DNA from 2 places in the Stenotrophomonas sp. 59 genome. Region 2 is predicted to be linked to the other one. Evidence: riboswitches for the same ligand, from Rfam matches in the RefSeq annotation. Region 2 holds a riboswitch; the other holds the start of a gene.
What was found. A riboswitch is a leader RNA that binds a small molecule or an ion and turns the genes downstream of it on or off. The one in region 2 is predicted to bind cobalamin.
Positions count from the first base shown of each region.

Region 1: it holds a riboswitch for cobalamin, as region 2 does, so the genes downstream of both, QP552_RS01115 (epoxyqueuosine reductase QueH) here and btuB (TonB-dependent vitamin B12 receptor) in region 2, are expected to answer to the same signal.

Region 1 covers NZ_CP127408.1:262,211-265,613, reverse strand. The annotation lists gene QP552_RS01125 (FAD-binding oxidoreductase) at 1-40, shown strand, start outside; gene QP552_RS01120 (aspartyl protease family protein) at 94-891, opposite strand; cobalamin riboswitch at 1,153-1,367, shown strand; gene QP552_RS01115 (epoxyqueuosine reductase QueH) at 1,544-2,215, shown strand; gene pncA (bifunctional nicotinamidase/pyrazinamidase) at 2,272-2,898, shown strand; gene purU (formyltetrahydrofolate deformylase) at 2,989-3,403, opposite strand, start outside.
Region 2 covers NZ_CP127408.1:539,826-543,228, forward strand. The annotation lists gene btuB (TonB-dependent vitamin B12 receptor) at 1-1,627, opposite strand, end outside; cobalamin riboswitch at 1,742-1,965, opposite strand; gene QP552_RS02420 (histidine phosphatase family protein) at 2,109-2,687, shown strand; gene QP552_RS02425 (TfoX/Sxy family protein) at 2,791-3,153, opposite strand; gene QP552_RS02430 (GAF domain-containing protein) at 3,150-3,403, opposite strand, start outside.

The DNA of each region.
Region 1 (3,403 bases), 280 kb from region 2:
GGTGAACCACCTCTGGCAGCGGTACATGGCGGCAGCATGAAGCCGAGGCATCCACGCACGGCGTGGATCCACCGCCCGGGCCCGGCCGGCAAATCAACGCTGCTGCGGACAGAGCGCCACGCGCTTGCTGCGCGCATCGATCAGCACCGCCGCGTCCTGCAGTGCGTGCGCGCCGATCACCGCCTCCGGGTAGTGATCAGAGACGCGCACGTCGAGATTCCGCAGCGTCAGGCCACCGGCCACCAGCGGCACGTCCAGCCGTGCCCGGCCGCTCTGGATCCGGCCGTGGCTGAGGGTCAGCGGGTCGCCCGGGACAACCACGCCGCTGGCTACGCGCTCATGGAGTGCAGCAGGCAGCACCAGCGCCACGTTCGCGCCGGTATCCAACTGTGCTTCTGTCGTTACCGTGCCGATCTGCACCGGAATGCGGAAGGCCCGCGTGTAGACCAGCGTGCCCGGCTGCTCCGGCAGCAATCGATGGTCGCGGCGAAAGCGCAGCCGCTTGCGTGGGAAGTCGAGCACCAGCAGGCCATCGTCGAAGAAATCGCGCGCCAGGATCCCATCGAAGGCGGCGGCTTCGGACTGTCGGGCGTTATAGTCGCGGGTGATCGCCACCACGCCCTGGCGACGCACGCCACCCAGGGTGAGCGAATCGAAGCGGACCGTGGCGGCATCGGCGGTGCGCACGCCATCGGAATGGGAGGCGGTGCCACCCATCGGCAGGTGCAGCGCGCGCACCAGGCGGGTGTCGGCACGCGCCACACCACTCGCACCGGTATCGACGGCGAAGCGGAACGTGCCTGCGTCGTTGACCTGCACCTGCAGGTAGATGCGCCCATCGACAACCTCGAACGGAACATCGATGAGGGTTTCACCGGGCGCAGTGGCCAATGCACATGCCGGGCCAGCTGAGGGCAATGCATGGGTCCATCCGGAGAGGCAGAGCAGCCCCAGCGCCCATGCGGGCAGGCAGCGCCGCCTGGAACGGGTCGGGGCGGCAGGATGTCCGGTGCAGGCGTGCGGGGGCGTTGCGGCAAAGCTGTCCATGGGCAGGGTTCCAGGTGGTCCTGCAGCATGGATGCGCCACGGGCCTGCACGGTTGCACCCTGCGGACCTTGACCATCGCCGCCAACGGGTCCACCGTGCACACGCCGAAGGTATCCCTGCCGTGGCTGGATGGCGGCAGGGATTTAAACGGGAATCCGGTGAAGGCGCCTCGCGCGCCCATTCCGGAGCTGCCCCGCAGCGGTGAATGGAAACGAATCCTGCCAACAGCACTGGGCGCATGCCTGGGAAGCGGCAGGTAGTAGGTGGGCTGCGGCCCGTGTCCATCAGCCCGAATACCGGCCCCGGCCGGGGGACACGACCGTCCCCTGACTCGACCTGGACTCTCCGCGGGGAGGGTGCCGGGGCCGTCGTTGTCCTGCGCCTGCAGGCCGCGCGGCCGCGCGCGTCCTTTTCACGGTATCCGGCCCGCCCTGTTCCACCCACGCGCTGATGCATGGGCCACCGCCGTTGCCGGCGGTCCATGCGGTACCTGACGATGACCGAGCTCCAACGCCCCACCCTGACCCTGCCCGCCGACGGCAAGCGCCTGCTGCTGCATTCGTGCTGCGCGCCCTGTTCGGGCGAAGTGATGGAGGCGATCACCGCCTCCGGGATCGACTACGCGATCTTCTTCTACAACCCCAACATCCACCCGGTGAAGGAGTACGAGCTGCGCAAGCAGGAGAACATCCGCTTCGCCGAACAGCACGACATTCCGTTCATCGACTGCGACTACGACACCGACAACTGGTTCAGCCGTGCGCGTGGCATGGAGAACGAACCCGAGCGCGGCATCCGCTGCACGATGTGCTTCGACATGCGTTTCGAGCGCACCGCGCTGTACGCGCATGAACACGGCTACGACACCATCAGCTCGTCGCTGGGCATCTCGCGCTGGAAGAACATGGCGCAGATCAACGACTGCGGCATCCGCGCCGCCTCACGCTATGAAGGCCTGCAGTACTGGGACTACAACTGGCGCAAGGGCGGTGGTGCCAGCCGCATGATCGAGATCAGCAAGCGCGAGCAGTTCTACCAGCAGGAATACTGCGGCTGCGTGTACTCGCTGCGCGATGCCAACCGCCATCGCCGCGAGAACGGCCGCGAGCGGATCAAGATCGGCCTGCTGTACTACGGGCAGGACGCTGAGACACCGCAGGGCGATTGACGTGCGCTCGGGGGGCGGCCACGCTGGTCGCCCCTTCAGTTTGTAGTGGACCTGCCATGACTGCCCTGCCCGCCGATGTCGCCCTGCTGGTGATCGACCTGCAGCCGGACTTCATGCCCGGTGGCGCGTTGGCCTGCGACCAGGGCGATGCGCTGGTCGCGCCGATTGCCGGACTGCTGGCGCAGCGCCGCTACCGCACGGTGGTGGCCACCCAGGACTGGCACCCGGCCGATCACGCCTCATTCGCCAGCCAGCACCCCGGCAAGCGTCCGTTCGAGACCATCCTGCTGCACGCGCAGCCACAGACCCTGTGGCCCGACCATTGCGTGCAGGGCAGCGATGGCGCCGCGCTGCACCCGGGCGTGGACTGGACCGTGGCCGACCTGATCCTGCGCAAGGGCACGCGCCAACAGGTGGATTCGTACAGCGCCTTCCGCGAGAACCACGGCCCCGATGGCGAACGCCCGGCTACTGGCCTGGCCGGCTGGCTGCACGAGCGCCGCATCCGCGAAGTGCACGTGTGCGGCCTGGCCCGCGACTACTGCGTGCTGTGGAGCGCGCAGGACGCGGTGAAGTCCGGCTTCCGGGTGAAGTTCCTGTGGGAGCTGACCAAACCGGTGACCGAGGCCAATGACGCGATGGTGCGCGAGGCGCTGGGCAAGGCGGGGATTGCGATCGCCTGACGCGCGACCGCCGGGCATGGCCCGGCGCTACCGGATCGCGCCCATGGGTAGCGCCGGGCCATGCCCGGCGGACACGGATCAGATGGAACGTTAGCGGAACACCACCGTGCGGTGCCCGTTGAGCAGGATGCGGTGCTCCACATGGCGGCGCACGGCGCGTGCCAGCACCAGCGATTCGGTATCGCTGCCCAGTCGTACCAGTTCGCGCGGTGCCATCGCGTGGTCCACGCGGGCCACGTCCTGTTCGATGATCGGGCCTTCATCCAGATCCTCGGTGACGTAGTGCGCGGTGGCACCGATGATCTTGACCCCGCGTGCGTGCGCCTGGTGGTACGGCTGCGCGCCCTTGAAGCTGGGCAGGAAACTGTGGTGGATGTTGATCGCACGGCCGGCCAGCGCGCGGCACAGCGTGGGCGACAGGATCTGCATGTAGCGCGCCAGCACCACCAGGTCGATGCGCTCGCGCTCGACCAGGTCGATGATCTGCTGCTCCTGTACCGCGCGT
Region 2 (3,403 bases):
CGGTCAGGCCTGCGCGGAAGTCGCCGAAGCGGCGGTCGATGTCCAGGCGCGCGGTCTGCTGCGCGCGGCGTGGCAGCCAGTTGTCGAACTGGGTGCTGCCGCCGGTGCGGTTGCGCGGGTCGGTGTAGCTAAGTTGGGCGTTGATGTCGAAGCCGGCCAGCAGCATGCCACCGGTCAGTTCGGCACCGCGGATGCGGGCCTTCTCCACCTGCTGCATCTTGAAAGTCGCCGCATCGTAGGTGATCAGGTCATCGATGCGGGTTTCATACACGTCCAGGCCCCAGTGCCAGCCCTGGCCCTGCTGCGAAACGCCGAGGTTGGCGCTCTTGGACTTCTCCGGCTTCAACGTCGGCACGCCGCTCCACGGGTCGTACAGATCGCTGAAGGTCGGTGCCTTGAACGCCGTGCCATAGCTGGCGTTGACGCGCAGGCCGTGGCCCAGTTCCATCGCCCAGCCAACGCTGCCGGTAGCGTGGTTGCCGAACTGCTGGTTGTCGTCGTTGCGTGCGCTGGCCTGCAGCTGGTGGCGGCCGAAGCGACCCTGGTACTGCACGAACACGCCGGTGTTGCGGCGGCTGTCGACAAGGTACCCCGCGCTGCTGCCGTCCAGATTGTCTTCGCTCCAGTCCACGCCGGCACTCAGCAGCTGGCCCTCGGCCACGCCGAAGTCACCCTGCAGCGAGGCGCTGTCGCGGTGGGTCTGTGCGCTGCCACGTGCACCGAAGTCGCCGAAGTTGTCCGACTCGTTGTCACTGCGGCCGACGTTGGCGGTGAATGCCAGGCGCTCGGACGGCGTGTAGCGCACCTTGCCAGCCAGCACCTGCTGGCGGGTTTCCGAATAGTTGTAGTAACCGTCGTAATGGTTCTTGCCGTCGGCGCGCAGTGCGCTGCCTTCCACGTTCCACTGGTCGTTGAAGGTGTAGCCACCGCGCAGGCTCTTGGACAGGTTGCGGTAGCCGTCACGATCGGGCTCGTCGGCGAAGCAGCCGGTGAACAGCGTGGCCGAGCCGCGGCAGGCATCGATGCCATCGGAATGCTGGTAGGCGATATCCGCACCGAACCAGCCGCGCTCGGTGCCACCGCCGATGCCGCCGCTGGCTTCGCGCAGGCCGTTGCTGCCACCGCCAAGCTGGAAGTGCGGGGCGAAGTCACCCTGGTTGCGGCGGGTGAAGATCTGGATCACGCCACCGATGGCGTCGGCGCCGTACAGGCTCGACTGCGGGCCGCGCACGATTTCCACGCGTTCGATCTGCGCCAGCGGCAGGTCCTGGTACATGGCCAGGCCGAGGTCGGCGCTGTTGATGCGCACGCCATCCACCAGCACCACGGTGTGGCCGGAATTGGTACCGCGCAGGAACAGCGAGCTCTGCTTGCCGAGGCCGCCGGCATTGGTCAGGTTGATGCCGGCACGCCCGCGCAGCAGTTCCTGCAGCGAGGTGGCCTGGCTGGATTCGATCTGCGCGCGGTCGATCACCTGTGCCGGCGCGATGCTGTCCTGCAGGGCGATCGGGGTGCGGGTGGCGGTGACCAGGATCTGGTCGAGCGCGGTGGTGTCCTCGTTGGCCTGTGCCAGCGCGGGCAGGGCGGCCAGCACGGCCAGGGACAGCATTCGGGACTGCAGCTTCATGGGGGACTCCAGGTGCCACGCACGCCCGCGTGGCGAAGGGGAGGAGCCGCGAAGGCAGGCACGCGCCGATGCCGCAGCGCACGCCACGGTCATCCAGCGCCATGCCCACCGCATCGCGACCTGAGGCTTCCGGGCCGGTCTCCGGGCTCGCCGCCGGGTGGCGCGAGGCCACCGTCCAGGCGCCTTCCCATGCCTGCGGCACAGTGGCGGTGTTGCCTGGAACTGACGTGCTTACCGTTGCGGGGGCAGCGCCGGCCTGGCGTGGAATCACGCGTCACCGGCTTCCCGTTTCAACCTGCCGGCCACGGCCGCAGGTCACCTGGAAGTGGGCGCAGTCTACGGCATCGCAGGCAGTCCCGTTGCGTCGCGCCTGCGCGGCTGCCTTTGCTGTGCCTTTAGAATGGTTGCTCGATCCCGTGGTGCCGTTGCCGATGTCCGCCCGTTTTCCGCTGTACCTGCGTTGCCCGTCCGGGACGCGCGCATGATCCTCGACCTGGTCCGCCATGCCGGCAACGGCCGTGATGAATACCTTGATGGCCGCAGCGACCCACCGCAGCTGGCCGGCCTGCCGCAGGAGCTGGTCGAGGCCTATGCCGGGCAGTGCTGGGAGCGGGTGATCAGTTCGCCGCGGCTGCGTTCGCTGCATACGGCCATGGCGCTGGCCACCCCGCGCGGGCTGGACGTCGAAGCGGACGAGGAATGGGAAGAGCTGGATTTTGGCGACTGGGACGGGCAATCGCTGTTCGACCTGCCGGAAGATGCGCTGGCCGCCTTCCACGCCGATCCGCATGCGTTCCCGCCGCCGAACGGCGAGAGCTGGGGACATTTCGAGCGGCGCATCGCGCGCGCGCTGGATCGCCTGCTTGATGATGATGACCCGGTACCGACGCTGGTGGTCAGCCACGGTGGCCCGTTGCGCATGGTGCTGTCGCAGGTCTGCGGCCTGCCGATGTCGCTCTGCTGGGCCCTGCGTATCGACCACGGCACCCGCCTGCGGGTGTGGCTGGAGCGTGGCGAGGCCGGGCTGGTGGGTGAGCTGCTGGAACTGCAGCAGCCCTGAGCGCGCTCGCCGGGCATGGCCCGGCGCTACTGATCGCGCATCGCCGTGGTAGTGCCGGCCGCTGGCCGGCATTCCCAGCCCGGCGAGCGCGTGCGCGGAGCCCTCAATCCTCGTCCGCACCCTCGGCAACGCTGTCTTCAGCGTCATCATCGGCATCGAAGCGCTGCTCATGCACCGGGCCCGAGGCCGGGCCGGCTGCCTTCAGCGGATGCGCAGCGATGCGCGCTTCGTAATCCTGCACCAGTGCCTCGCGCTGTGGCTCGCTCAGCTCCTGCCAATGGCAGTCCAGCAACGCGCCTTCCAGCGAGTACAGCAGGTTCAGGCTGGGCTTGAAGCCGGCGCGCTTGACCTTGACGAAGGCGCCGACGGCTCCGATCGCGACCAGGTCGTCGCGGCTGCGCAGGCCGACCTGGCGCAGCCACGCCGCACTTTTCGGGCCGATGTTGCGCAGCTTCGGTGCGCTCATCCCAACGCCTCGACGAACACGCGGGCGATGGCTTCCAGGCCGGACTGATCCTCTGCGTCGAAGCGGCCGACCTTCGGGCTGTCGATGTCGAACACGCCGATCAGTTCATCGCCGCGCAGCAGCGGCACCACCAGTTCCGAACGCGAGGCCGAATCGCAGGCGATATGGCCGGGGAAGGCGTCGACGTCCTCCACGCGCTGGGTCACGCGCTGGCTGGCAGCGGCGCCACACACGCCCTTGTCCAGCGGAA